4 regions of the Devosia sp. BK genome follow, and region 1 is predicted to be linked to each of the others. Evidence: predicted binding sites of a transcription regulator. Region 1 holds the regulator's gene; each other region holds the start of a gene.
What was found. The regulator LexA, encoded in region 1, represses DNA repair genes until DNA is damaged. The targets are predictions, from matches to a motif close to TGTTCNNNNTGTGTTCNG.
Positions count from the first base shown of each region.

Region 1 (3,081 bases):
TCCCGGCATGTTCGAAGGCAAGGCGGTGGTGTTCGATGGCCCTGAGGACTATCACCACCGCATCGACGATCCGGCGCTCGATATCGACGAAAACACGCTGCTCTTCATGCGCGGCGCTGGTCCGATCGGCTATCCGGGTGCGGCAGAAGTCGTCAACATGCGGCCGCCGGCCTACCTCATCAAGAAGGGCATCCATTCGCTCGCCTGTATCGGTGACGGCCGTCAGTCAGGCACGTCGGGTTCGCCTTCTATCCTCAATGCGTCTCCGGAAGCAGCTGCAGGCGGTAACCTTGCGATCCTCAAGACTGGTGACCGCGTCCGCATCGATCTGAACAAGGGCGAAGCCGATATCCTGATCTCGGCCGAAGAAATCGCGACCCGTCGCGCGGCGCTCGAGGCTGAAGGCGGCTACAAGTATCCCAAGCACCAGACGCCGTGGCAGGAAATCCAGCGCGGTATCGTCGGCCAGCTCGGCGAAGGCGCGATCCTGAAACCGGCTGAAAAGTACCAGCGGATTGCGCAGACAGAAGGCCTGCCAAGGGATAACCACTAGGATCGACCGTCATTCGGCCGATGCTGGTCTGCAAATGCCGGTCTCTTGCGCTTCCGGTGCTCACGTACTGATGTACGCTGCGCGCCGGTTCTCAGAGACCGACATTTTCGCCTCAGCCTAGGCCGACTACCGGCCAATCCTTCGGTGACCGAGTTAAAGGCCGGGCAGCACAGAGTGCCGCCCGGCCTTTTTTTTGGCTGACGGTTTTTCACGGTGACGGGCGGCCATTGGCTCTACCTGTTTAGACATTGGGAGCCAAAGGCCGCCGGTCACAGGATCCGGAGTTTGCAGCAGGTCCGGGATCAGGCGCGAACGTTATTTCGGTCGCGGCTGCCGTATTTCAACTCCCCGCCCGGATAGGCGCCCCCATCCACCGGCCATTCCGCCCGACCCTGCGTGGGAGCCGTGTGACTGGCGGAATGGGGAGAGTATGGGCGAGGTTTTGGGGAGCGGGGAGAAGATGGATAAGTATTTTGGGGTTTTGGGGTTTACCCCACCTAGCTTGCCATTCGGGCATAGCCCTCATGGCCCTCTCTCCTGAAGTTGCGCCACTGGCGCAATTTTGCCTGCGGCCGGATCGAAGCCATTAGTAGGAGGAGGGACGCATCGAGTTTGCCTAAGTGACAGCCCTTTTCACCGCTGAGATATGAAATCCGCTGCTGCAGGCTAATCGCACTCGGCGTAGAAACGCGATCGAGACTAAAGAATGTCACGCTCAATCCGGATAAGAGCTTAGATGTTCGTGGATGATGCGCCAAGCATCACCGCGCTTGGCGAGCACCGTGGTGCCTCGTCCTGATCCTTCGGCGTCTTTGCCATCGACCACAGCGCGCCAACAGAACCGATAGGTGCAGCTCGCTGCCGTGTCGCCGTCCGCGATCCAGGTGAGGTCTTCAAGCCAGTACGTCTCGTTCTCAAGACGCTGCCATGTTCGTTCGAAGGCACTGCGAATGGCATCGATGCCGGTGAAACTGCCTGAACTGAACCAGAAGACTGCATCGGAATCGATCAGCGGGACCAGCAATGAAAAGTCGTGATGGTTGATCAGGTCGGCATAAGCCGCCATCACCGTTTTGGGTGTGGCGGCGCCGGGCATTAGTATTTGCGGAGGAGGCCGACGAGGCGGCCTTGAACTTTCACGCGATCCGGCGGGAAGATGCGGGTCTCGTAGGCCGGGTTGGCAGCTTCGAGTGCGATAGTGTTGCCCTTGCGCCGGAGGCGTTTGAGGGTGGCCTCTTCGTCATCGACCAAGGCGACGATGATTTCTCCAGTGCTGGCCTGATCCTGTTTTTTGATAACGACCGTGTCGCCATCGAAAATGCCGGCGTCGATCATGGAGTCGCCGCGGACTTCCAACGCATAGTGTTCGCCCGCGCCAAGCATTTCAGGCGGGACCTGAATGGTGTGGGAATGAGTCTGGATCGCCTCGATGGGCGTACCGGCAGCGATGCGCCCCATGACGGGAATGGAGATCGGTCGGGCATAATCCTCGGCGGCGATACCGCGTGGCTGGGGCGCGCTAACTTTTCCGAGGCTGCCTTCGATAACCGACGGTTCAAACTTGGCTTTGCGCCCGCCGAGGGATGGGTTCATGGAATCCGGCAGCTTGACGACCTCGAGGGCTCTCGCCCGGTTGGGCAGGCGGCGGATGAAGCCACGCTCTTCGAGCGCAGTGATCAACCGATGGATGCCTGACTTCGACGCTAAATCCAGCGCATCCTTCATTTCGTCGAAGGATGGGGGAATGCCGCTTTCCTTCATCCGTTCGTGGATGAACATCAGCAATTCGTGTTGTTTGCGCGTCAGCATCGCCGGTGAGCCCTAGAATCGGAACGGATACGGAACGACTATATGTGTTCCGTCTATGTTCCGCAAGAGTCTCCCATCTTTGCCAAATAGAGGCGCAGTAGAGATTCTCGCTTTCGCCGGAAGACGTCGCGTCAGCGGCAAGACTAGAGCACGGCGGCGAGGTCTTTCGCCAGTTGGGCGAGTTCGGCGTCGTCAGCACGGCCGCTGGCATGGGCGCCGAGGGCGGTGCCCTCGTAGGCAGGGATCAGATGGAAATGGAGATGAAAGACGGTCTGGCCAGCCGGGGCCTCGTTGAACTGGGCGAGGCGGATGCCGTCGGCTTTCGTTACAGTCTGCAGGGCCTTGGCGACGCGTTGGACGAGCGGCATCACCGCCGAAAGGGCCGCGGGATCGGCATCGAGAAGGTTACGCGATGGGGCCTTGGGAATTACGAGGGTGTGACCCTTGGACTGCGGAAAAATGTCGAGCATGACGAGGGCCGTGTCGTCCTCGTAGACCTTGTGGCAAGGTAGTTCGCCCTTGAGGATTTTGGCGAAGATATTGGTTGGGTCGTAGGTCATCAAAGCCTCGGATTATTCGGCAGCGGCGAGCGCTTCGTCGCCGGCATTGTTGGCATATCGGAAGCGGAAGAAATTGAGGACGGCAAGGCCGGTAAGGGTCACCGGTACATATTTGAAGCCGCGGGTGATGAAGAAGAGAGCGATGCCGACCGCCGTTTC
Region 1 is NZ_JAIMBX010000001.1:951,260-954,340, forward strand. Features, by position in the region: gene DevBK_RS04600 (IlvD/Edd family dehydratase) at 1-553, shown strand, start outside; gene DevBK_RS04605 (nuclear transport factor 2 family protein) at 1,269-1,649, opposite strand; gene lexA (transcriptional repressor LexA) at 1,649-2,362, opposite strand; gene DevBK_RS04615 (HIT family protein) at 2,506-2,925, opposite strand; gene DevBK_RS04620 (hypothetical protein) at 2,935-3,081, opposite strand, start outside.

Region 2 (3,081 bases), 110 kb from region 1:
GTCGACACCACAGGCCGCACCGCTGCTTCGCGCAGCACGTCGCCGACGAGATGCTCCGATCGCCCCAGGCCATATTGGGGCGCGGTATCGACATAGGTGATGCCCCTGTCGAGCGCATGTTGCACCGTGGCACGGCCCTGGTCTGCCGGCACGCGCGAGAAAATCCCGGCCAGCGAGGCGCAGCCAAGCCCCAGTGTCGTCACCTCGAGCGCCGTCTCGCCCACGCGCCGCGTGTCGAACCTGCTGGTCACTATAAACCTCCCTTAACTCCCTTCAAAACAACTGACATGTTAGTTGCGGCGAGTAAAGTGCAGCCCCCTCAGACAAACAAAAAGGGCCCCTCGCTTTTCAGCGAGAGGCCCGATGTCAGTCTTGCGAGACGCTCAGTAGAGCCCGCTGATCAGCACTGGCTTTTCCTGCTCGAGACGCACCGGATTGCGCAACGGCAAGCCGAACTGGCTCTCCTCGATTTCGAAGATGTCGTTTTCCTTGGTCGAGATGCCATCCGCAAAGCTCAGCGTCGCCGTCCCGAACATATGGACATGCACATCGCCTGGCTCACGGAAGAGGCCATATTTGAAGTGGTGATATTCGAGGTTGGCGATGGTGTGGCTCATATTGTCCTCGCCGGAGAGGAACGGCTTTTCCCAGAGCACTTCGCCGTCGCGACGGATGCGCGACATCCCTTCGATATGATTGGGCAGATCGCCGACCCGCAATTCCGGGCCAAAAGAGCAGGCGCGCAGTTTGGAATGCGCCAGATAGAGATAGTTGATCCGCTCGGTCACGTGGTCGGAAAATTCGTTGGCCAATGCAAAGCCGAGGCGGCGTGGCTGACCATTGGCATCGATCAGGTAAATGCCGGCGATCTCCGGCTCTTCGCCTGCGTCGAGCGCAAAGGACGGCGAGGGGATGGGATGGCCTGGATTGGAAACGATATGGCCATTGCCCTTATAGAACCATTCAGGCTGCACACCCTTTTCGCCGCCAGTTGGCTTGCCGTTTTCCAGCCCCATGCGGAACATTTTCATGCTGTCGGTCAATTCGCCCGCCGGCTTTTCACCATTGCTCTTGTGCATGGCGTCGCGCGTTGCGGCCGATCCGAGATGGGTCAGGCCAGTACCAGTTACATGCATATGCGTCGCGTCGGGGTGATCGATAGGAGCCAGCAACCGGCCCTCGGCCAAAAGGGCGGCCTTATCTACAGTGACACCAAGACCACGCGCATCGATCGCGGCCGATAGACCGCCAAGGCCCGCCAGGGCTGCCTGAGCCAGTTCATAGACACTGCTGACGCCCTCGACCTTGCGAGTCGCTCCGTCGCGCGTCACGCCCACGGCGCGGGTGCCATTGTCATCGAAATACTGGATAAGGTGCATGACTTTCCTTGCCTCCTGGGGCCTTCGGCAGCTTGGCAGGCATAAAGCGCAACCAGTCGCAGCCTGTCTAGTCAAAAATCATACTTTTGAGACTCGCGGTCCCAATCATCCGTAGAATCATCACACGAGGTCGCATCGGTCAATCTAAATGTTCTCTTTTTGTGCCTTGACAGTACCGAAACATAATGAGAACAAATACAGCACGATTTGTGGACATTGATCTCTCGACCCAGCGCGTTGCGTGGTCCTCGAGAGCGTGAAATAAGGAGAGAAATCATGGCTAGCTCGCCGCTTCGCGTTGTTGAGGGTGGATCGATGGATAAGGACAAGGCTCTTGCGGCAGCGCTGAGCCAGATCGAGCGGAATTTCGGCAAGGGCTCGATCATGCGCCTGGGCGAAAATTCCGCAATCGAAGTGGAATCGATCTCGACCGGCTCGCTCGGTCTCGATATCGCGCTTGGTATTGGCGGATTGCCCAAGGGCCGTATCGTCGAAATCTTCGGGCCGGAAAGCTCGGGCAAGACGACGCTGGCTTTGCATGTCATTGCCGAAGCGCAGCGCAAAGGGGGCATCTGCGCCTTTGTCGACGCGGAACATGCGCTCGATCCGGTCTATGCGCGTAAGCTCGGCGTCAATGTCGATGACCTGTTGATTTCCCAGCCGGATGCCGGCGAACAGGCGCTCGAAATCACCGACACGCTGGTCCGGTCCGGTGCTATCGACGTTCTCGTCGTCGACTCGGTTGCAGCGCTCACCCCGCGCGCCGAACTCGAAGGCGAAATGGGTGATGCGCTTCCAGGCCTTCAGGCCCGCCTGATGAGCCAGGCCATGCGCAAGCTGACCTCGTCTATTTCGAAGTCCAAGTGCCTCGTCATCTTCATCAATCAGATCCGCATGAAGATCGGCGTGATGTACGGCTCGCCCGAAACGACCACGGGCGGCAATGCGCTGAAATTCTATGCTTCGGTTCGTCTCGATATCCGCCGCATCGGCGCGCTCAAGGATCGCGAAGAGATCGTTGGCAACCAGACCCGCGTCAAGGTGGTCAAGAACAAGCTTGCTCCGCCGTTCCGTCAGGTCGAATTCGACATCATGTATGGCGAAGGCATTTCCAAGACTGGCGAATTGCTCGATCTCGGCGTCAAGTCCGGCATCGTCGACAAATCTGGTGCCTGGTTCTCCTGGGATAGCCAGCGCCTGGGGCAAGGCCGTGAAAACGCCCGTCAGTTCCTCAAGGATAATCCTGAGATTGCCAACACGATCGAGCAGGGCGTCCGCGAGAGTTCGGGCCTCCTTGGCGAAGTCTTGCTCGTGGCCGGTGGCGAGGAAGACGCCGGCGACGAATAAAGCCTCCACAAAAATCCCATGCATACTTTTCGACCCTCGCCATCGGCGGGGGTCTTTTTCTAGGGTGAGTTGTAATTGGCAGTTGGTCCGATGCTGCTCTTCTCCTTGTGGAGAGGAAACAAGTGCTGAGGTATCGGCATCAGCCACCCCAACCTTCTCCCATCCCAATATCGCCGCAATGCTGGACATTTCCGTCATTCGCACGATAGAAAGCCACGTTTCTTTCTGGACGCGCCCGCGTTCTGTTCGTCATGAAAGCCTGTTGATGACCAGCGTAAACGATCTCCGCTCGAGCTTTGTCGATTACTTCGCCCGCAATGGCCACGAAGCCGTCGCCTCGAGCCCGCTCGTGCCG
Region 2 is NZ_JAIMBX010000001.1:845,810-848,890, forward strand. Features, by position in the region: gene DevBK_RS04045 (aldo/keto reductase) at 1-251, opposite strand, end outside; gene araD1 (AraD1 family protein) at 384-1,379, opposite strand; gene recA (recombinase RecA) at 1,656-2,726, shown strand; gene alaS (alanine--tRNA ligase) at 2,992-3,081, shown strand, end outside.
Region 2: recA (recombinase RecA) is a predicted target of LexA. The motif match lies at 1,556-1,573, and genes of this name have one in related genera.

Region 3 (3,081 bases), on a different contig from region 1:
GCGTGCCGTCTTTGATGCCGACGGCATCGCGAAGGGATTTGGGGATCGTCGTCTGACCTTTGCTGGTAACCACCGACCGGCCCACCAACCTCTGCTGAACGCCCATCTGAATGCTCCAAATTCCTTACAATTTAAGAATAGTAAGGAATTGCGTCTTGAACAAGGATTACTGGCTCAATTCCCGCAAACCCAGCCGAATGAGCTTTTCCGTCGCCGCGTCCTCGCCCTCTTTCGCCACCACGCGGGCGAGCGCGGCTGACGCCTGGGCGCTGGAATAGCCGAGATTGGTCAAGGCGGATACGGCGTCGGCGACATTGGATTTCGCCACGCCTTCGCCGAGCGCGGTCTGGAGACCGAGCGTACCCGCATCGATGCCGCCGAGAGCGGGGACCTTGCCCCTGAGCTCGGTGACGATACGCACTGCGAGTTTGGGGCCGACACCATTGGCGCGACCGACCATGGCCTTATCCTGCAAAGCGATGGCGCTCGAGAGTTCTGATGGCGACAGCACCGAGAGGATGGCGAGCGCGACGCGGGCGCCGACGCCCTGCACTGTGGTGAGCAGCAGAAACCAAGATTTTTCCGCTTCCGAAGCGAAGCCGAAAAGCCGGATCAGGTCTTCGCGGAGGATTGTCTCGATGAAGACCACGGCAGATTCACCGACGCGCGGCAGGGATTGCAGCGTGCGCGTTGAGCAGTGCACTTCGTAGCACACGCCGCCGCAATCAATAAGAACCCAGTCGTCGCCAAAGCTGTCAACGAGCCCCTTGAGCTTGCCGATCATAAAAGAGCTCCCATGCGGCGGGCCGACACCCGGTGATGTGCGTGGCAAATGGCGACGGCGAGCGCGTCGGCTGCGTCAGCGCCCTTGAATTGCGCCGTCGGCAGCAAGGTCCGAACCATCAGCTCCACCTGCTTCTTGTCGGCATGGCCTGTGCCGACCACCGACTTCTTGACGAGGTTGGTGGCATATTCGGCAACATAGAGCCCGCTCTGCGCTGGTGTCACCAGCGCCACACCGCGCGCTTGGCCAAGGATCAGCGCCGAGCGCGGCCCAGCATTGACGAAGGTTTCTTCGACGGCGGCTTCGATCGGGTCAAACTGAACAAGGACTTCCTTGAGCCCTGCCGCCAATAGGGCAAGGCGGTCCGCGAGCATGCCGTCGATCGGCGGAGTGACCGTTCCGGCCGCAACAAAGCTCAGGCGATTATCGAGCGCATCGACAATGCCCCAGCCACAGCGCCGGAGGCCTGGATCGATGCCGATGATTCGCACGGATTTGCTCATGGATGCCCTTCTAGCAGTTTCGTGCACCCTACCAAGTCCAAAGTGAACAAAACAGAAACTGCCAGCGCATCAATCAGGTGGATAGTTCAAAATTTACCCAAACACGAAACGGGGAATTCACAAACCGAGCCTTAGGTTGTTCGCGGGACGCAGAGGCGATTTGTGCATGATGACGGGGCTGGTGACCACGCTGCCAAGGCAAGCGTGGCTGAGGATTTTCCGGAAGACGTTTCTCATTCTGGGCATATCGATCGCGGCGTCCGTCGTCACGACCGTCGTGTTCATGGGCACGTTTTCGGCCGGCGTGAACATGCCGGGTCTCCTCATTGCCATCATCGTGCCCATCTGCATCGGCGGTCCGATGACGTTCATCTTTGCGCTCGGCGGCGAAAAGCTGCGTTTTGCCAATGACCAGTTGATGCGCCTTGCGAGCGTCGATGGGCTGACGGGACTTTTCAATCGCCGGGCTTTCACCCTCAAGGTCGAACGGCAATGCGGGTCATCGAAGGGCGCCGGTACGCTACTGGTCCTCGATGTCGATCATTTCAAATCCATCAACGACCGCTTCGGCCATGACAAAGGCGACGAGGCGCTGATCGAGATTGCCGGAGTGCTCGCCACCGCAACGGGCAGCGATGGTATTGCAGGGCGTCTCGGCGGCGAAGAGTTCGGGGTCTATCTGCCACGAATGGGGCTCGATGCAGCAGCTGTCGTTGCCGGACGCATCCGCGCAGCCATGGCCGATATCGTCTTCATGCCCGATGGCACGCCCTGTCCGATTTCGGTCAGCATCGGCGGCAGCAGCCACGCCAAATCCACGAGCTTTCGCGACCTCTATCGCGAAGCCGACCAGTTTCTCTACCAAGCCAAACAGTGGGGACGCGATCGCGTCGCCCTGCCGCAAGCTGCCTGACTAACGCCGCCCCTCCTCTCTTTCGAGTAAAAGGTTGCCAGCATGTTGTCACCGCGCACGGTCCATTCCATGCATAGCTGGTCGAGCATCGCCAAGTGGACGATCTTCGGCCCGCTGGCCTGCGTTATCGTCTCGGTGACCTATAATGCCGTGGTGTTTTCCAACATGGGCGACGAAGCGCTACGGCGCGGCATAACGGCGGGCATCGTTTTGCCCATCATGCTGGGCGTGCCGCTTTTCCTTTATCTCTCGCTTCGCTTGCGAACACTGGCCGTCATCAACCGGCGGCTGGGCCTTGTTGCCCGCACCGATAGCCTGACCTCTTGCCTCAATCGGGGGGCTTTCACTGCCAAGGTCGAAACCCAGCTTCTCGAAGCCGAAGGTCCTCTAGCTGGCGCCCTGCTCATCATCGACGCCGATAATTTCAAGGCGATCAACGACCTCCACGGTCATGACGCGGGCGATGAAGCCCTGGCCATTCTCTCGCGCGCTATCCGTTCGGTGCTTAAGCCTGGCGATCTCATTGGCCGCATGGGCGGGGAGGAATTCGGCGTCTATCTCCCCGGCCTTGATCAAAAGGAAACCGAGAGCATGGCCGAGCGCATCCGGCGCGGCGTGCAACTCGCTCACTTTGCGCCGCGCGGCAAGCCGCATGTGTTGACGGTCAGCATCGGCGGAGCGGTGTTCGCCGGTGCCGCGAGTTTCACCGATCTTTTCCGCATTGCCGACCAGCGGCTCTATGGCGCCAAGCATTCCGGCCGCAATCGCGCCGTCGTCATGCACGCCTATGACAGCCCGCCAATCGATCTCAGGCAGTCGGCCTGACGCCTTTTAGCCAGTCAGCAATTTGTGTTGCCGCTTCGGCTGGATCGAGGGTGGTG
Region 3 is NZ_JAIMBX010000003.1:216,566-219,646, reverse strand. Features, by position in the region: gene DevBK_RS16665 (AbrB/MazE/SpoVT family DNA-binding domain-containing protein) at 1-106, opposite strand, end outside; gene ruvA (Holliday junction branch migration protein RuvA) at 167-784, opposite strand; gene ruvC (crossover junction endodeoxyribonuclease RuvC) at 781-1,287, opposite strand; gene DevBK_RS16650 (GGDEF domain-containing protein) at 1,454-2,200, shown strand; gene DevBK_RS16645 (GGDEF domain-containing protein) at 2,243-3,025, shown strand; gene DevBK_RS16640 (AAA family ATPase) at 3,009-3,081, opposite strand, start outside.
Region 3: ruvC (crossover junction endodeoxyribonuclease RuvC) is a predicted target of LexA. The motif match lies at 1,330-1,347, and genes of this name have one in related genera.

Region 4 (3,081 bases), 1.1 Mb from region 1:
GTGTGGTTTCGCGCCGCTTATTTAGGGACGAACCATGACACTCAAGCCTGGCGCTGGCCTGCTTTTCGATATCGATGGCACTCTCGTGGAAAGCGATCCGCTGCATCTCGAGGCTTTCAACCGAGCCTTTGCGCCCTATGGTCATCATTTCGATCGCGAGCGCTTTGGGCGGGAGTTGCATGGGCTCGCTAATGAGGCGATCGGCGCGCGCTTTTTGCCGGGCGAGACCAAAGAGCGGCAGTGGGACATCATGATGAGCAAGGAAGCGCTGTTCCGCGAACTGGCTTCTGAAGGGATCGAACCAGTGCATGGGCTGTTCGAATTGCTCGATTGGGCGGATTCGATCGGTTTGCCGGCGGTGGCGGTGACCAATGCACCGCGGGATAATGCCGAGCAGTTGTTGAATTCGATCGGCGCGCGGCCTCGCTTCAAGGGGCTGGTGATCGCGGACGAGCTGGAACACGGCAAGCCGCATCCTCTGCCTTATCTCGAAGGGCTGCGGATATTGGGGGCGGAAGCGGCGAACTGTGTGGCGTTCGAGGATTCGCGCACGGGGCTGAAATCGGCGACGTCGGCGGGAATTGCGACGATCGGCATGGCGACGGGGCTTGAGCCGGCGCAATTGGTCGAGGCCGGTGCGACGCTGGCGGCGCGGGATTATCGGGATGCGGCGTTGCTGGAGTTTGTCAAAGGTCGCGTTTTAGCTTAGTGGACCTTGGAGCTCACTGAGAAATCCCCCTCACCGACTCGGCCTTCGGCCGAGCCACCTCTCCCCGAGGGGGAGAGGAATAAGAGGGGCCATTGCCAACCGCTAAAACAAACTCATCTGTTTGCTTTCCAGCTGGGGCTGGATGAAGAGGTCGGTGCGGAGGCTTGGGAGTTTGGCGTCGAGTTCGTAGCGTTCGCGGGCTTTTTCGAAGCGTTGGCGGAGGAGGGTGGCGTAGGGGCCTTCGCCGGTCATGCGCGTGCCGAAACGGGAGTCATAGTCCTTCCCGCCGCGGGTGTCGCGGACGAGCGAGAGAACATGGCGGACCCGATCGGGGAAGTGGCGGAGGAGCCATTCGCGAAACACGTCGCGGACTTCGCCGGGAAGGCGAAGGAGGATCATTGAGGCGCTGAGCGCTCCCTGGGCCTTGCCGGCATCGAGAATGCGTTCGAGTTCCATGTCGTTGATCGCCGGGATCATCGGTGAGGCAAAGATCGCGGTGGGCACGCCGGCTTCGCTGAGGAGCCGGATGGCTTCAAGGCGACGGGCGGGCGAGGACGCGCGCGGCTCCATCTTGCGGCTGAGCTTGTGATCCATCGATGTCACCGAAATCGCGACCTTCACGAGGCCGAGCTTGGCCAGTTCGGTCAGGAGATCGAGATCGCGCAGGATCAGCGCCGACTTGGTGGTGATCATCACCGGATGGCGCGTTTCGAGCATGACCTCGAGGATGGAGCGGGTCAGCTTATGCTTGCGTTCAGCCGGCTGATAGGGATCGGTATTGGTGCCCATGGCGATGGGTTTGGGTCGATAGGATTTGGCCGATAGTTCGGCGCGCAGGGCTTCGACGGCATTGGTCTTGACGTAGATCTCGCGCTCGAAATCGACGCCCGCCGAATGGCCGAGATAGGCGTGAGTGGGGCGGGCATAGCAATAGGAACAGCCGTGCTCGCAGCCGCGATAGGCGTTGATCGAGCGCTCGAAGCCGATATCGGGGCTGTCATTGCTGGTGATGATGGATTTGGCGCGCTCGGCATGTTCGACCGTTTCGAAGGTCGGCAGCGTTTCGACCGAACCCCAGCCATCGTCAAAATTCTCGCGCGCATGGGTCTCGAAGCGGCCGGACCGGTTGGTCTGGGCGCCGCGGCCACGGATGCGATCGGAATTGAGCAGCTCGCGCCGAGCGAGGTCCGCATCGCGGCTCTGGCTCAAGCGTTCGAGGGCTTCGAAAGACGGGGCCTGATAGAGGGCCATGAGAAATCTCCCTAATCCCGGGACGCTTCGGAATCGAACCGGGAACAGGACCGAATCTAGCAATCGGAACGGAACGCAACAAGAACAAAGTTCTACTTATGTTCTCATTTTTTGTTTCGCATTGCAGCGTTGCGACGCTCGGACTGGACGCTTTGAAGCGGAGATCCTATCAAGGGCAACTGTTTAAGGGGTGGCGCATCGGGGCCAGACGATCGGGCCTGAATATGCTTCCAATCGGCCAGCAATTTGTGGCTGCTGACATCCCCTGTCGCAGAAAAAATAAAAGAGCGATGTCGAACCGTAAAGACGCGGAGCGTCGTACGGATGTCGCGCGCTTGAGAGAGGGTTTGGAAATGACAACTGATACTGTTGGCTTCGACGGCTTGCCGCAAAGCGCACCGCACCATCCGGACAATGCCGCGCGCAATCGGCTGGTGATCGCGCTTTTGCTGGTGTCGACCTTCGTGGTGTTTCTCAACGAAACCATCATGAGCGTCGCCATTCCGCACCTGATGACCGATCTCGATATCAGCGCCAGCACCGCGCAATGGCTGACGACGGCATTTCTTCTTACGATGGCCGTGGTGATCCCGATCACCGGCTTTCTGCTGCAGCGGCTGAACACGCGGCCGATCTATATGATCGCCATGACCGTCTTCGCCGTGGGTACGGCTATTTGCGCCGTGTCGCCAGGGATCGAACTGCTGATCGCCGGGCGCGTGGTGCAGGCCATTGGTACGGCCATCATGATGCCGCTGCTGATGACGACCGTCATGACGCTGGTGCCGCCCGAAAGCCGCGGCAAAATCATGGGTAATATCTCGATTGTCATGTCGGTGGCGCCGGCCATCGGCCCGACCATCGGCGGGTTTATCCTTGCCCATTTCGAGTGGCGCTTCATGTTCTATTTCACCCTGCCCATCGCGATCCTAGCGCTCGTGATCGGGGCGAGCCGTATCCGCAATGTGTCGACGCCGCGCTTCGCGCCGCTAGATATCCTGTCGGTAATCCTCTCGGCCTTTGCCTTTGGCGGCATCGTCTATGGGCTCTCGAGCCTCGGGGAAGGCGCAGAGCATGGCTCGGCGGTCCCGGCCTGGGTTCCGATTGTCGTGGGTGTCGTT
Region 4 is NZ_JAIMBX010000001.1:2,093,807-2,096,887, reverse strand. Features, by position in the region: gene DevBK_RS10180 (HAD-IA family hydrolase) at 35-709, shown strand; gene DevBK_RS10175 (PA0069 family radical SAM protein) at 812-1,960, opposite strand; gene DevBK_RS10170 (MDR family MFS transporter) at 2,314-3,081, shown strand, end outside.
Region 4: DevBK_RS10175 (PA0069 family radical SAM protein) is a predicted target of LexA. The motif match lies at 2,030-2,047, and genes of this name have one in related genera.